4 regions of the Rothia sp. 11273D007AR genome follow, and region 1 is predicted to be linked to each of the others. Evidence: riboswitches for the same ligand, from Rfam matches in the RefSeq annotation. Region 1 holds a riboswitch; each other region holds the start of a gene.
The links. A riboswitch is a leader RNA that binds a small molecule or an ion and turns the genes downstream of it on or off. The one in region 1 is predicted to bind S-adenosylmethionine.

Region 2: another riboswitch for S-adenosylmethionine. It lies ahead of ACED88_RS03245 (methionine ABC transporter ATP-binding protein); the one in region 1 lies ahead of ACED88_RS07255 (LLM class flavin-dependent oxidoreductase).
Region 3: another riboswitch for S-adenosylmethionine. It lies ahead of ACED88_RS00425 (O-acetylhomoserine aminocarboxypropyltransferase/cysteine synthase family protein); the one in region 1 lies ahead of ACED88_RS07255 (LLM class flavin-dependent oxidoreductase).
Region 4: another riboswitch for S-adenosylmethionine. It lies ahead of ACED88_RS03290 (nuclease PIN); the one in region 1 lies ahead of ACED88_RS07255 (LLM class flavin-dependent oxidoreductase).

The regions. Positions count from the first base shown of each region.
Region 1 covers NZ_JBPPWJ010000010.1:101,617-105,403, reverse strand. The annotation lists gene ACED88_RS07265 (aliphatic sulfonate ABC transporter substrate-binding protein) at 1-113, opposite strand, end outside; gene ACED88_RS07260 (ABC transporter ATP-binding protein) at 122-928, opposite strand; SAM riboswitch class I at 933-1,026, opposite strand; SAM riboswitch class IV at 1,228-1,328, shown strand; gene ACED88_RS07255 (LLM class flavin-dependent oxidoreductase) at 1,437-2,903, shown strand; gene cls (cardiolipin synthase) at 2,999-3,787, opposite strand, start outside.
Region 2 covers NZ_JBPPWJ010000004.1:70,832-74,618, reverse strand. The annotation lists gene ACED88_RS03255 (substrate-binding domain-containing protein) at 1-513, opposite strand, end outside; gene ACED88_RS03250 (TetR/AcrR family transcriptional regulator) at 744-1,292, shown strand; SAM riboswitch class I at 1,450-1,540, shown strand; gene ACED88_RS03245 (methionine ABC transporter ATP-binding protein) at 1,635-2,447, shown strand; gene ACED88_RS03240 (methionine ABC transporter permease) at 2,440-3,102, shown strand; gene ACED88_RS03235 (LLM class flavin-dependent oxidoreductase) at 3,135-3,787, shown strand, end outside.
Region 3 covers NZ_JBPPWJ010000001.1:92,666-96,452, forward strand. The annotation lists gene ACED88_RS00420 (S9 family peptidase) at 1-1,211, opposite strand, end outside; SAM riboswitch class IV at 1,350-1,467, shown strand; gene ACED88_RS00425 (O-acetylhomoserine aminocarboxypropyltransferase/cysteine synthase family protein) at 1,589-2,935, shown strand; gene metX (homoserine O-acetyltransferase MetX) at 2,950-3,787, shown strand, end outside.
Region 4 covers NZ_JBPPWJ010000004.1:80,383-84,169, forward strand. The annotation lists gene ACED88_RS03275 (cell division protein PerM) at 1-521, opposite strand, end outside; gene ACED88_RS03280 (SDR family NAD(P)-dependent oxidoreductase) at 634-1,407, shown strand; gene ACED88_RS03285 (plasmid stabilization protein) at 1,619-2,050, opposite strand; gene ACED88_RS03290 (nuclease PIN) at 2,047-2,262, opposite strand; SAM riboswitch class IV at 2,298-2,425, opposite strand; gene ACED88_RS03295 (DEAD/DEAH box helicase) at 2,576-3,787, shown strand, end outside.

The sequences.
Region 1 (3,787 bases):
GCTGCAGAAGTATCGGCGGTAGAAGCGTTTTCCCCTGCCAGACACCCGGTCAGTAGTAGGGTGCCGGTTGCGAGCAGGGCAGAGGTGGTGGTGAGACGAGAAATGAGTGACATGTGTATTCCTAGTGTTCTTCAACGCCGAGTTCGGCCAAAAGTTCTTTGCGCAGGGACGAGAGCGCGGGGTTGCCGCGGTCGCGCGGGCGGTGATCGGGCACCTCCACGATGCGGGCAATCGTCGCGGGCGCAGCGGGGTCCGGCTTACCCAGCACAATCACCCGGTCTGAGAGGTAGAGGGCTTCTTCCACGTCGTGGGTGACCAGCAGGACGGTGGCCGGGTCGTGGGCATGAATATCGAGCAGCAGATCCTGCATGTTAATGCGGGTGAGGGCATCAAGGGCGCCGAAGGGCTCATCCAGCAGCAGGACGCCGGGGTTCCGCGCCAGCGCCCGGGCCAGGGAGGCGCGCTGAGCCATGCCACCGGAAATCTCACGGGGGCGGTGCTGGGCGTAGTCTGCCAGCCCCACGACGTCCAGAAGGCGGGCAACCTGCTCGCGGGCAACGTCCTTGGGGGTACCCTTGGGCAGACCCAGCGCCACGTTCTTTTCAACGGTGCGCCAGGGCAGCAGGCGCGGCTCCTGGAAACCAATAGCCACACGGGAATCGAGACCCCGTACCGGGCTGCCGTCAATCGTGACGGTACCGGCGGTCGCTGCCCCCAGGCCGGCAGCAGCCCGCAAGAGGGTCGACTTGCCGCAGCCCGAGGAACCAATAATCGAAATAATCTCACCGGGGTAGGCGGTAAAAGAAACGTTTTCAAGGACGGTGCGGGTCTCCCCGCGCTCGCCGATGAAGGTCTTGCCGACGGCATTGAAGTCGATTTCGCAGGCTGTGAGGGTGGTGGGGGTGCGTTCTAGCGTGGGTGCGCTCATGCTTTCTCCATCGTCTCTTGGCGTTAGCACCGACCCCTGGTGGAGGGAGGTTGCTGCGACGTCGTTGAGCCAAGTCTCTCGGTCGCTCTGGATGGTTAACGCTTTCAACGCTAGGGGCGTTTGTTGGAACCGGGCAAGAGTATGACGCGGTATTTCGCCTGGTTACGAGTGTGACGCAGTGGGTGAAACTGACCGGAACTCGCAGGTGAGCGTAACACTGCTCAACACGTGCCACAATGTGAAACGTAGCCTCAGATGCTTGCCTCTTGGCGGGCTGTGAGGGCTACACTAAATCTCAAGATCAAGAGTCCCAACGTCAAGCTCTGGCTAGTTGGGCGGCAACCCTCTCCCGTAGCGGGGTGCCCCAGATGAGGATCAGGCAGTAATGCAAGTACGGCGCACCCAGGCGCCACCTTCGCGAAGGCTCGGCGCCTTTTCCTTTGGGTAAGGACGCCGGCGGCAGCACGGGCGCGGAGGGCCAAGCACCACCTGTGAAAGGGCCCGGTTCATGACCGAGAAGAAGCGCATCGTCGTCAACGCCTTCGATATGACCACTACCAGCCACCAGAGCTTTGGCCTGTGGCGTCACCCCCGTAACCGTGCGGATGAGTACAACACCATTAAGTACTGGACCGACCTGGCCAAGGTCTGCGAGAAGGGTCTGTTTGACGCTGTCTTTATCGCTGACGTGGTGGGTGTCTACGATGTCTACAAGGATTCAGTAGCTCCCGTGCTGAAGGACGGCGCCCAGGTTCCTGTGGGTGACCCCTTCCTGCAGATTTCTGCTATGGCCGCTGTCACCGAGCACCTGGGCTTTGGCGTGACCGCCGCTGTGACCTACAACCAGCCCTACACTCTGGCCCGTTCCTACTCCACCCTGGATCACCTGACCGGTGGTCGCGTGGGCTTCAATGTGGTGACCTCCTACCTTCAGTCTGCTGCTGAGAACCAGGGTCTGCCCGGTCAGATTGACCACGATGAGCGGTACGAGATTGCCGAAGAGTTCCTCGACGTCTGCTACAAGCTGTGGGAAGGCTCTTGGGAGGACGGCTCTGTGCCCCGCGACCGTGAAAACGGTGTCTTTGCTGACCCCTCTAAGGTTCACCCCATCCTGCACAAGGGCAAGTACTTCCAGGTGCCCGGCATCGCCCTGACCGAGCCTTCACCCCAGCGCACCCCCGTGATTTTCCAGGCCGGTGCGTCCTCCCGCGGTCAGGCTTTCTCGGGCCAGCACGCCGAGGCTATCTTCATTACCGCCCTGCGCCCCCACCTGACCAAGGTGCTGACCGAGCGTATCCGTTCTGAGGCTGAGAAGGCCGGCCGCAAGCGCGATGACGTGAAGATTCTGGCTATGCTCTCCGTCGTTGTGGACGAGACCGATGAGAAGGCTCAGGCCAAGTACGCTGAGTACCTCAAGTACCAGAACGTTGAGGCGTCCCAGGGCATCATCGGCGGCTGGAGCGGCCTTGACCTGGATCAGTTCGATGAGGACGAGGCCCTCAAGTACGTTGAGACCGAGTCGATTCAGTCCTTCCTGACCCCCTTCACCCTGCAGGATAAGGAGAAGGAGTGGACCCGCAAGGACATCGCCGAGCACTGCGCCACCGGTGGTATGGGTGCGGTTCTGGTGGGTTCTCCCCAGACTGTTGCCGATGAGCTGGAGAAGTGGATTGACGAGGGCGGCCTGGACGGCATCAACCTGGCCTACCACGTTTCCCCCGGCTCCTTCGAGGACTTCGTTGAGTTCGTTGTTCCCGAGCTGCAGAAGCGCGGCCGCTACCGCACCGCCTATGAGGGCTCTACCCTGCGCGAGAGCCTCTTTGGTGAGGGTAACAAGTACGTGGACGAGCGCCACCCGGCTGCCAAGTACCGCGGTGCTTACGCGGGTAAGCCCTCCGCTGCCGACACCCCGGCTCGTGACTTCCTCAAGCTGGCGCTTGAGAACGCTGAGAAGGCTGAGGCCGCAGGCCACTAGGTCTTAGCGCTGTAAGGACGCCGCCCCGCACCTTCCTGCCAACGGGCAGGGGAGTGCGGGGCGGCGTCCTTATCTTCTTTAAGCCGTGCCGACGGTTAGAGCAGGGCGCTCCACAGGCGGCAGAGGTTCTCGGCAACCTTTTGGTGGTTGGGGCGGTTGACCCACTCGTCGTAGCGCAGGCGCTTGCAGCGGGAGATGTAGTCCCGGGCTACGCCTTCGAGTTCCTGCACCATAGCCTTGCCCACGATAAAAGTGGAGACCTCAAAGTTGAGGGCGAAGGAGCGGGGGTCCATGTTGGATGAGCCGATGAAGGTGATTTCGTCGTCCACAATCATGAACTTGGAGTGCAGCACGGTGGGGCCGGGGTACTGCTGAATGTTCACACCCGAGCGGAGCAGCTGCTCGTAGTAGGAGCGCTGCCCCATAATCGGCAGGAACTGGTCACCCTTCTCGCAGACAATCAGGGTCACGTCGATACCCGAGAGTGCCATGTTGGTCAGAGCCTGCAGCAGGGTCTCTTCGGGCACGAAGTAGGGCGAGCAGATAGTGATGCGGTCTTCTGCGTTGTAAATCAGGTGGTTGATCAGGCGCAGGTTGTTTTCGGTTTCGAACCCGGGGCCAGAGGGCACAATCTGGGCGAGCGGACGCTGGCCCTCCTGCCCTGCCTCGTCGTGGGCTTCGATGTCGGCGTCGATTTCATCGAGCAGAAGTTCCTTGGTCTCGGCGTACCAGTCGGAGACAAAGACCGCGTTGAGCTCGTGTACCACGGGGCCGGTGCAGAAGAAGGAGAGGTCCTTCCACTCTAGGCCCTTTTTGATGTTGCCCTTGAGGTTGTAGGTGCTATCGATAGCATTCTGGGAGCCGGAGAAAGCCAGCTCGCCGTC
Region 2 (3,787 bases), on a different contig from region 1:
GGTGTTTTCAGCCTTGAGGGCTTCGAGCCAGGTGCCGTAGCTGGTGTTATCTTCTGACACGATGACGCCCGGGGTCTGGGCAAGGGACTCCGCAAGGGGAGTCAGACCGGTATTAGCTTCGCTCATGGCCAGCTCAGCGCGGGTGGTGGAGTCAGGAATCCAGAGGTTGGTGGTTGCTGTGCCGCTGGTTGACTCGGTGAGTACATCGCTGGCGGTCTTATTGGTGGTGATGTCGAGGGTGATACAGGTGTCCTCGTCCACGGGCATAGCCTTCAGCGCTGCTGCCATAGGTTCGGTGGTGGCCACGGTGACAGCCTGGGTGGTTGAGCAGGCAGCCGGAACGGTCTGGCCGCTGGTCGTTGACTGTTCCCTATCAGAGGTGATGTTGGTGTAGGCGATAGCGCCGCCGCAGAGCAAAATCACGGCTGCAGCGCCGGTTGCAATCCACTTGCGGCTATTCTTCTTCTGCTTCTCAATACGCTCTTGACGGCGCGATTTGGCGGTGTTCACCATGGGGTGGGTGCCTCTTCCCTAATGCTGTGCGGTGGGGTGTGCGAGCGGGGGTCCCTCAGCAGGTGCGACTGATGAGGCACTCGCATGCGCGGCTAACTACTGCTGGGTAGCGCCGCTGGTTCGCCCTTTAGTGTAGCAAGAAAGGGGTGTTGGTGACGGGGTTTATAGGACGGTGGCGGCGGGCTGCTGTGCTTTAAAATGGGAGGGTGCCGAAAGTCAGTGAAGAGTATATGCGTTCCCGTCGTGCCGAGCTTGTTGCGGCTGCCCGCGCTGTGTTTATGCAGAAGGGGTATCAGCAGGCGTCGATGAGCGAGGTGATTGCGGCCTCGGGCTTATCTGCCGGGGCGATTTATAACCACTTTTCGGGGAAAACCGAGATTATGGCTGCGGCTGCCCGGGTAGACCTCTCTCAGTTTGAGGCGCGCAGCGATGAGCTGCCCTGGGAGTTTGTGGAGCGCTGTCTGGTGACCCTGCGGGACGACGAGCAGCTCACGCGTTTTTTGGCGATCACCTGGGGTGAGGCCGTGACGGTACCTGAGGTCGCTGAGGTCGTGGATGAACAGCTGGGCCTCTTGCGCTCCCGCGTGGTAGCGAGCTACCGGGCCTGGGCTGAGACCGAACTCGATTTTTCCCCCTCGGAGCTAGAAACCTGGTTACAGATGCTGGGCTCGGCGGTGCTGTCTGTGCTGACCGGCTTTGTGGTGCAGGCCAGCACCGTGCGCGACTTTGACGCCGAAAGCTACTTCGAATTTGCCCGCACCATTTTGCGGCAGGCCTAGCCTCCCTTTTTCCTGCGCGGACGCCGGTGAGCTGCTCACCGGCGTCCGTTTGTCTTTGTTGTTGCATAAGGCGTCATAAAAAGTAAGACAGGACATATTAGGTCGCACAAGGTTAAAAAGTTGGTACAGCTTTCGCCTAACCCATAGGCTAGCAACATCACCATCAAGAGCGACCGAGAGATCTGGCTCGAAGACGTCGCAGCAACCAGCCCTACCGGGCACGGTGCTACCGCCAGAACCGATGGGTTCTCCGTTTCTCTCTGAAATACACCCACCCCTGATGCTATTCAGTGAGGCGGGATCCCCCTCGCAATACTGCACTAAGTCATTGCAAGGAGACATATGATTTCATTACGGGATATTAGCGTGGAATATACCCGCGGGTCTGAAACGGTTCGAGCCGTTGACCGCGTCAACCTTGAGATAGCCCCCGGGTCTATTCAGGGCATCGTAGGGTTCTCTGGCGCGGGTAAATCTACCCTGCTACGCACCATCAACCTACTTGAACGCCCCACCAGCGGCACTGTAACGGTCAACGGTCAAAATCTCACCGATCTATCGGCCTCACAACTACGCCAGACCCGCCACAACATCGGTATGATTTTTCAGCATTTCAACCTGGTCGCTAACCTCACCGCCGTGAAAAACGTAGAGCTCTCTCTTAAGTTCGCAGGTATCCCACCGCGAGAACGGCGAGCGCGGGCACTGGAAGCTCTCAACATCGTTGATTTAGCCGATAAGGCTGACGCGTATCCAGGTCAGTTATCTGGCGGCCAGAAGCAACGCGTTGCTATTGCCAGAGCGCTAGCAACAAAGCCAAGCGTCCTCCTCTGCGACGAGCCTACGAGCGCCGTTGACCCGCGCACCACAACCTCTATCCTCCAGTACCTACGCACGATTAATGCTGAGTTGGGCATAACCACCGTAATTGTCACCCACGAAATGAACGTCATCAGGGCTCTAGCCCATAACGTGGCTGTACTTGAAAATGGCCAGCTGGTAGAACGCTTTGACCTTTCCCGTCTTCTAGATCCAGCCTTCACCCCCACCAGTGAAATCGGGCGACTGCTACAAAACGACGACATCGTGCTTACAGACCCGACCTCACGTGTGCCCCCAGCGAACGCCCTTCTACAGGAGCTAACCCATGTTTGAGCGAATTATCGAAGTTTCACCCGAAATCTGGCTAGCCCTGGGGCAAACACTCATTATGTTGTTGGTGGCTATTCCCCTGGCAGTCCTCTTCGGAACCCCTCTGGGAATCTTGCTCTACCTCATTGGTCCCAAGGGACTGCACCACAAGCCCATCCTCCACAAGGTTCTTGACACAGCCGTCAACATCGTGAGGTCCTTCCCTTTCCTCATTCTTCTTATTGCAATCATCCCGTTCACCCGTCTACTGGTAGGCACCAGCCTCGGTACCGCCGCAGTCTGTGTACCTCTTACCATCAACGCTATTCCCTACTTTGCCCGCTTTGTCGAACAGAATCTCACCCAGCTAGGTGACGGAACCGTTGAAGCGGCTCTTGCCATGGGCGCAAAAGCTCGACACATCATTACCGACGTCCTCCTTGTAGACGCCCGCCCTGCCCTGGTCACATCAATCACCATTATGACCGTCAGCTTTATCTCATACTCAGCTATGGCAGGCCTGGTAGGCGGGGGAGGCATCGGCGACTTCGCGATTCGCTACGGCTACTACCGCTACGAAACACCGCTCATGATTGTCGCCATCCTGCTCATGATTGCCCTCGTCTCTCTCGTACAGTTCAGCGGTTCTCGCCTATCTCGAGCCCTCGACAAGCGCTAAAAATAAATTTTTCACAGTCCAAGGGGACACCTATGTCAAAAACACACACCCCCAACCGTAAACGCCTGCTCTTGAGTGCTTTCGTTATGAATACTGGAAGCCACATCAGAGGTGGTCTCTGGCGACACCCCGAAGCCGAACAGCACCGATTCAACGAACTTGCTCTATGGCAAGATTTAGCCCGCCAGCTCGAAACAGCAAAGTTCGATGCCCTCTTCTTAGCTGACGTTGTAGGCGTCTACGGCGATTACGGCGGAAATAGCGACGCACTGATCCAAAAGGGACTGCAGATACCGTCAAACGATCCGCTCGTTCTAGCGTCTGCGCTTGCCGCTACTACGGAGCACCTGGGTCTTGCTATAACCTCATCCACCATCCAGGCCCACCCCTTCACCTTCGCGCGTCAGCTCTCGACGTTGGATCATCTGAGCGGGGGCCGAGTAGCCTGGAATATCGTTACCAGTGCCCTCGAAAATGCCCACCGTAACTTTGGGGCAGAAACAATCCCTGAACACGATAGCCGCTATGACGAAGCTGAAGAATACCTAGATGTGGTGTATAAGCTGTGGGAAGGGTCTTGGTCGCACAACGCCCTGAAACTAGATAAAGAATCTGGGATTTTTGCTGACCCAACTGGAGTGAGGCCTATCAACCACAGAGGCAAGCGATACTCTGTCGATGGACC
Region 3 (3,787 bases), on a different contig from region 1:
GTGTAGAGCTCTTCGGTGAAGCCGCCGGGCTCATAGAGGTCAATGCCCTGGGGGTGGGCAGAAGCCACCTGCTCCGCGAGCGCGGTACGCGGGGCCACAAACACCTTGACGGTGGTGTTCTCACGGGCCATCAGGACCAGATGGTTGCGGGAGAACTTGAAACCCTCTAGGCGGACGTCCGTGCGGTGGGGCACCAGGGGAATCCAGCTGGCCTTGAAGTCGGCAAAGGGTACGTACTCTTCCCGCAGGGGAGCCAGCACGATTTCGCCGTTGGGGGCCTCGTGGTTGTGGCCGATGACCAGGTAGCCGGTGCCCTCCACATCGATAACGTCGGTGGAGTACTCGATGCCGGCGTCCCGCTTCATGATGAGCGTGGGCTCTAGCTGGCCCAGCTCGTGGATGTTAATAATGCGGGTCTCTGAATACTCGGAGTTTGAAGAGGTAATGACCACGTGGGTTCGGGAGGACGACATCCCGGCTCCCAGCCAGAGCCCGTTGTCGTCCTCGCGGTAGAGGGCAAAATCTTCAGACGCACTGGTGCCGATAGCGTGGGCACGCACCTCATAGGGGCGCCAGGACTCATCGGCTACCGAGTAGATCAGGTGCTTAGCGCCGGAGGCAAAGAAAGCACCAGCGAAGACGTCCTCAATCTTTTCCTCCAGAATCTCACCGGTATCGAGGTTCTTGAAGTACTGGGTGTAGCGCTCGTCGCCCGAGTCATCAACACCGAAGGTCAGCAGGGAGCCGTCGCGAGTGACCTGGAAGGAACCCAGGGAGAAAAAGGCCATGTCGCGGGCAAACTCGTTGCAGTCCAATACGACCTGCTCGCCGTCAAGCGGCTCACCGGGGCGGACGACCGGCGGCTGGTAGCGCTCTTCAACGCTGCCCTCTGTGAGGGCGGGGACGCGGCACATGACCGGGTACTGCTCACCGGCAACCGTGCGGTTAAAGTACCACCAGGCCCCGCGGCGCGAGGGCACCGACATATCGGTGAGCTGGGTGCGCCCCTTAATCTCTTCAAAAATAGCGTCCCGAAGGGGCTGCTGGTCTTCTGTGACCGCCTCGGTAAAGGCGTTCTCAGCGCGTAGATACTCTAGAACCTCGGCGCTTTCCTTATCGCGCAACCACTCATAGTGATCAACAAAAGTATCACCGTGATGGGTGCGCTCAACGGGTACACGCTTGGCAAGAGGAGGAGTCAGAGACATCATCAGCCCTTTCGTAAAAACTCGCTTCCCACCATTCTAAATGACGCTCATAGAACGTAACGTACGCAATACAAGGACACATGCTGAAACTTTAGAGCCCTTTCTTGACGGTCCCCGGGTGAGCCAGCCAGACTAGAGACAGGTCAAGAGAACCAGCGCTAAGCCCCAGCTAGCTGGTCGGCAACCCTCCACTCGCGGTGGGGTGCCCTGGGTGATGACCGGGCGTACCCACCGAGAACCAGGTACGCAAGCGCGGGACCGATGTGCCTCTATCTTCTGCGAGGGCATCAGATTCTTTTCCTCCTTACCCGGGCGGAAGATACGGCATGCGGCCCGTTTCAACTGAACACTGAAACAACGACCTCCCTAGGAGTAACCGCATGACCACCGAGAACACCGTTCCCACCCCCTCCAATCCCACCGGCTGGAAGTTCGAAACCCAGCAGATTCACGCAGGCCAGGAACCCGACGCGGCAACCGGCGCCCGTGCCCTACCCATCTACCAGACCACGTCCTTTGTCTTCAAGGACTCCGCCCAGGCAGCAGGTCGCTTCGCCCTCTCAGAGCTGGGCCCCATCTACTCCCGCATCAACAACCCCACCCAGGAAGCCGTTGAAAACCGTATCGCTGCCCTCGAAGGCGGCGTCGGCGCCCTGCTGCTGGCCAGCGGCCAGGCAGCGTCCACCTTCGCAATCCTGAATATCGCCGGTGCCGGGGACCACATCGTTGCCTCCCCCTCCCTTTACGGCGGCAGTTTCAACCTGCTCAAGTACACCCTCAAGAACCTCGGTATCGAAACCACCTTCGTTGACGATCCTGCTGACCCCGAGTCCTGGCGAGCAGCAGCCCGCGAGAACACCAAGGCCTTCTACGCAGAAACCCTGCCCAACCCCCGCGGCGACGTACTCGACATCGAGGCTATCTCGGGTGTAGCCCACGAGGTCGGTGTGCCCCTCATCGTTGATAACACCATTGCCACCCCCTACCTGCTCAACCCCATCAAGCACGGCGCTGACGTGGTTATCCACTCAGCCACCAAATACCTGGGCGGCCACGGCACCTCGGTCGGCGGCGTCATCGTAGACTCCGGTAACTTCGACTACGGCGCCTACCCCGACAAGTACCCCCTCTTCAACCAGCCCGACGAAAGCTACCACGGCCTGGTCTACGCCCGCGACCTCGGCGCGGACGGTGCCTTCGGAGTCAACCTCTCCTACATCCTCAAAGCCCGCGTCTCCCTCCTGCGCGACCTCGGCTCCTCCATCTCACCGACCAACGCCTTCAACATCGCCATCGGCCTTGAAACCCTCTCCCTGCGCGTAGAACGCCACGTAGAGAACGCCCTCAAAGTCGCCCAGTTCCTCAAAGACCACCCCCAGGTCGAATCGGTCACCTACTCCGGCCTGCCCGATTCCCCCTACTACGAACTGGCCCAAAAGTACCTGCCCAAGGGTGCTGGCGCCGTCCTCGGCTTCACCCTCAAGGACGCCGACGCCGAAACCGCCCAGAAATTCGTGGACTCCCTCTCCCTGCACTCCCTGCTGGTCAACATCGGTGACGTGCGCTCCCTGGCCGTACACCCGGCGTCCACCACCCACAGCCAGTCCACCACCGAAGAGCTTGAAGCTATCGGCATCAACCCCGCCTTCATCCGCCTTTCGGTAGGTATCGAACACATCGACGACATCCTCGCCGACCTCGAACTCGGCTTCACCGCCATCCGCTAAGGAAAGGTAGCCCAATGACGACCGCCCGCCCCGCTGAGACCACCCCCAACCGTACCGACGGCGTCCTCACCTACGCCAAAGTCGGCGACCTGACCCTCGAATCAGGGGCAGTGCTGCCCGACGTCACCATCGGCTACGAAACCTGGGGAACCCTCAACGAGGCGGGCGACAACGCCATTCTGATCCTGCACGCCCTGACCGGTGACACCCACGTCTCGGCAGGGCGAGTAGGGGCGGACGCCAGCGAGCAAGACCGCGCCTACGCCGAAGCCGCCGGGTGGTGGCCCACCGCCGTCGGCCCCGGCCGCGTGATCGACACCGACAAATACTTCGTCATCTCACCCAACATGCTCGGCGGCTGCTACGGCACCACCGGCCCAGCCTCACCCGCCCCGGCCAGTATCGACCCCGAACAAAAACCCTGGGGCTCCCGCTTCCCCCTCGTTACCATCCGCGACGGCGTCCGCGCCGAAAAACGCCTGCTCGACCAGCTCGGCGTTACCTCCCTCCACCACGTCATCGGCGGCTCCCTCGGCGGTGCCCGCGCCGCCGAATGGGCCGTCACCTACCCCGAGCTCGTCCGCTCCTGCGCCGTCATCGCCTCCGGCCCCGCCGCCACCGCCGAACAAATCGCCTGGGGTCACATGCAAAACCTGGCGATCCGCCAAGACCCCGCCTTCGCCGGCGGTGACTACTACCCAGGCCCCGGTCCCGTCACCGGCCTGGCTCTGGCCCGCCGCATTGCCCACACCACCTACCGCTCCGCTGCCGAACTCCACTTCCGCTTCGGGCGCGACGCCCAAGACGGCCACAACGTCCTGCACCCCCTCACCGCAGACCGCGGCCGCTACC
Region 4 (3,787 bases), on a different contig from region 1:
GATTCGGCGTACCCGCCCAAGATGATGCCCAGGGTAGCTACCCAGAGGGGTACCAGTGCGGCAAGGACGGGTGAGGTGGAGAAGAAGTCGTTGGTGGATAGCAGGCTCACCCCGGCGCCCACCACGGCGTAGGCGAGAAGACCACCGGCCAGGGGTTGCCAGAACTGGCCCTCGTAGCTGGCGCGGGCCAGGCGGCGGCCGGAGCGGTAACAGAGGGCTAGGGGGATCAGTGTGAGGCCCAGGGGTACCAGGCTCATGGTTCCGGTCACCGCTGAGAAGACCCCCTGCTCGGGGATATTCATGTTCAGGGGAACGCCGTGAACCAGTAGCCACAGGTGCCCGGCCACAGAGACAGCACCGGCTAGGGTACCGCTGCTGTTGAAGCCGTTGGTGTACCAGACCGCCACCAGAAGCAGGACGACGGTGAGGTAAGAGGCCAGCGCAACGAGGGCAAGTTCAACTGAGCCCTGCAGCCACAGGGGCATAGGGAGGGAACGTTTGGGGTGAGCGGTGGTATTCATCGTCTTTCATCATGTCATGTTTCTCTGTTGTGTGCCTGATGGCTCCGGTATACAGGGTAAGAGTGCGGTGAAGATAACCGGCCCAGCTCGCCCCGGCTGTAGAGTGGGAGCCATGAGCAGTGAAACTTCGTATGTGATGATCACCGGCGCTTCGGCAGGTATAGGCGCCGAGTTTGCCCGCCAGTATGCAGCAGCCGGGTACAACCTGGTACTCACCGCCCGGCGGGTCGAGACTCTAGAAGACCTAGCAGGCCAGCTGCGCGACAGGTACGCGGTAGATGTTGAGGTAATCCCTGCCGATTTGCTGGTGGAGCAGGACGTCGCCCGCCTAGTTAAGCGCCTACAGCAGGTTGAGCGCCCCGTTGAGATACTGGTCAACAACGCGGGTTTCGGTCTCGGCAAGAGCTTTGATGCAGCACCCGTAGAACGCCACCTAGACCAGGTCGACGTACTGGCCAGGGTCCCGCTCCAGCTCATGCACACGGCGATTGTTGCCATGCTGCCGCGCGGGCGGGGCCGCATTATTAACGTTGCATCAGTGGCAGCCTTTACCCCCGGCGGCACCTACTCAGCGGTTAAACGTTTCCTCGTGGTAGCCTCAGAATCGGCCCACCTGCAGTATTCACATCGGGGTATCCATGTAACGGCCCTATGCCCGGGTCTAACCCGCTCAGAGTTCCACGACGCCATGGGCCAGGGCGAGCCCCGCCTACCGGACTTTTTATGGCTGAGCCCCCAACGGGTTGTTGCCGAAGGTATCGCTGCGGTCACGGTAGGTAAGCCGATCTGTGTGCCGTCCTTACCCTACAAACTAACGGTCGCAGCCGCACGGGTGCTACCCCGCCGGCTGGTGGCAGCTGCGATAGCGAGAACGCGAGACTATTAGATAAGGTTCCGCAGGCTCACAGCGAAGCTGCTGGCTCGGATGAAGTGAGCGGGTGCGAGCGCGCGAGCACGCAAGAGCGAACGGAATCCGCCGTTAGGCGGGGCGTGAGGGTCAGGCTTGCGCCTATTCCGCCCGCAGATTTGTTTCCTCGCGCGCTCGGAATCTGCTGGGCTCCATCGAGCGTGAGCCTGTGGAACCTATGTTGCGGGCTCTAGTCTTCCCAGGGATCCACCGCCGGGACGCCCCAGGACTTATAAATCTCGGCCTTGCTCGAAATAATCTCAAGCTGGTGGACGGTCGCGGTGGCAGCCATCAGGCCCTCAAGGGCTGCTGTGGCGAGGGGGGCGGGGCGCTGCCCACCCACCAGGTGGAGATGCTTCTCGGCGTGGCGTCCGGCCCACTCCAGTGATACCTTCGCATCGACTTCTAGTACGTGAGAGTCGAAACGATCCATGAGCTCAGCGAGCCAGCGTTCGGTTTCTGGGTAGGGGTAAAGCCCCTTGAGTTCACCGAGGCTGAGCACCGAGATGTACATGGTGCGGTAGGAGCGGCGGCGCAGGCAGTTCACTACCTGCGGGTGCGGGTTGGCCTTGCGGATCTCAGCAAGGACATCGGAATCGAGAAGCAGACCTACCTGGCTCATGCAGCTTTCAGAACACCGTACTCAGTTGCAGGGATACCGCTGGGGTTGGGGGCCAGCAGGAAGTTGAGGAATTCGCTGCGCTCGTTGGAGATGCGGGTGTAGTCCTGGATGCTCATTGCGGTGTAGCCGCCGCGGGCGGGTACAGAGGCAGCAGAGATGTTCTTCTGAACGGTGATGTGAGGACGGTGGGCGTGAGGTCGAGCGTTTGACATGCCGTCGTTGCGCGTAAAGTGCGCATTCCTTTCGAAACTTGCTCTTGCCTGCACCAAACAGCGCCGAAATGCGCGATGCAGACCGCTTCGTCATCCGAGCCACCCGTGAACATGGGGTTGGCGTTCAACCAAAGTCGGAGCTTGACAGTTGAATCTCTTGAAGCTGGTAAAAGCATAACCCGCTGTTGGCGCTTCTGTAAACACCGGTCTCAGAAATTTTTCTTACTGTGACGAACCAGCCCGTGGGCACTGTGGGTAAGGCGGTGCGATACGCTAGAAGACTAGGTATTTGCTCTGTTGTGAAGGTGCGCCTGTGTCTACTTCTTTCCCTGAAATCCCGGTGACAGCCCCCGCCATTATTCGGCAGGTGGGCTCTGGTGCCTACACGCGGGGGCAGCGGTATATGCGGGAGGGTAACGTCATTCGTTACACCTATGACGAGCAGGCGCGGGTGCTGGAGGGGCAGGTGGCTGGCTCGGGTTCTGCCCCCTACACCGCGAGGGTGGCCTTCCCCGCGGAGGTCACCGCAGGCTCCTATGCTTTTTCGGCGACCTGTTCCTGCCCGGTGGCCCACAACTGCAAGCACGCGGTGGCGCTGATGCTGACCGCAATCGACCGTACGGCCAAGGCCAAGCGGGCTATGACGGCATCCTCAAGTACCTGGAAGACCACAGCGAGCACCGACGAGAAGGTACAGGAAATCCTGGAGATGGCCGATACGGTGGGCCTGCAGCGGGCCGCGGATTTGCTGCGGGAACACCGGGGTGAGCAGGCGAGTGCCGGTACCGAAGAGCAGGCGGACGCCGGTGCTCGGGCTGGGCAGTCCCTGCCGGCTTGGCGGCGGTCCCTGGCCCACTCTCTTGCTGCCCGCCCCAGCTACGATAGCCGCAATCACCGGGTGACCGGTGCCCTTGATTTGCGTCTGGTGGTGCCCGGTAAGTACGGGTGGACCAAGAACATCGGGGCGCCCCGCGTATCGCTTGAAGCCCGGCCCCTGATGATGGGGGCCCGCGGCAAGTGGATTAAGGGCGGTTTGAGCTGGGAGAAGTTTTCGGGCTCTGCCGCCGGGTCGGCAGGAACCGGTCTGCTCCCCGAGCACGCGGCCTGGTTCAATGAGTTTTACGCGGTGATTCGGGGCTCCCAGTCCATCTATTCCTCCCACCGCGACTGGGCTTCTATCTCGAATGTGGATTCTTCCCTGCTCTGGCAGATGCTGGAATCTGCTAGCGAGGTGGGTCTGTCTGTCCTCTTAGACGGCAAAGAAACCGGTCTGACTATCGCGAGCGCTCCCCAGGTTGAACTGGCCCTTGAACCGGTACCCGAGCGGGGGTCGTCCGCCGATGCCCTGCGCCTGACTCCCCTGCTCCGCTGGGGGGCCTACACCCTGCCCGCTAGTTTTACCCACAAGCTGGGCAATAACCGGCAGGGCTTTATCGCCCTGGGCGGGGCGGCCCAGGAGGCCTATGTGAAGGCTGCAACCGCAGCCCGCTGGGAGTCCACCCTGCCCTCGGCTCTTGCCCAGGCT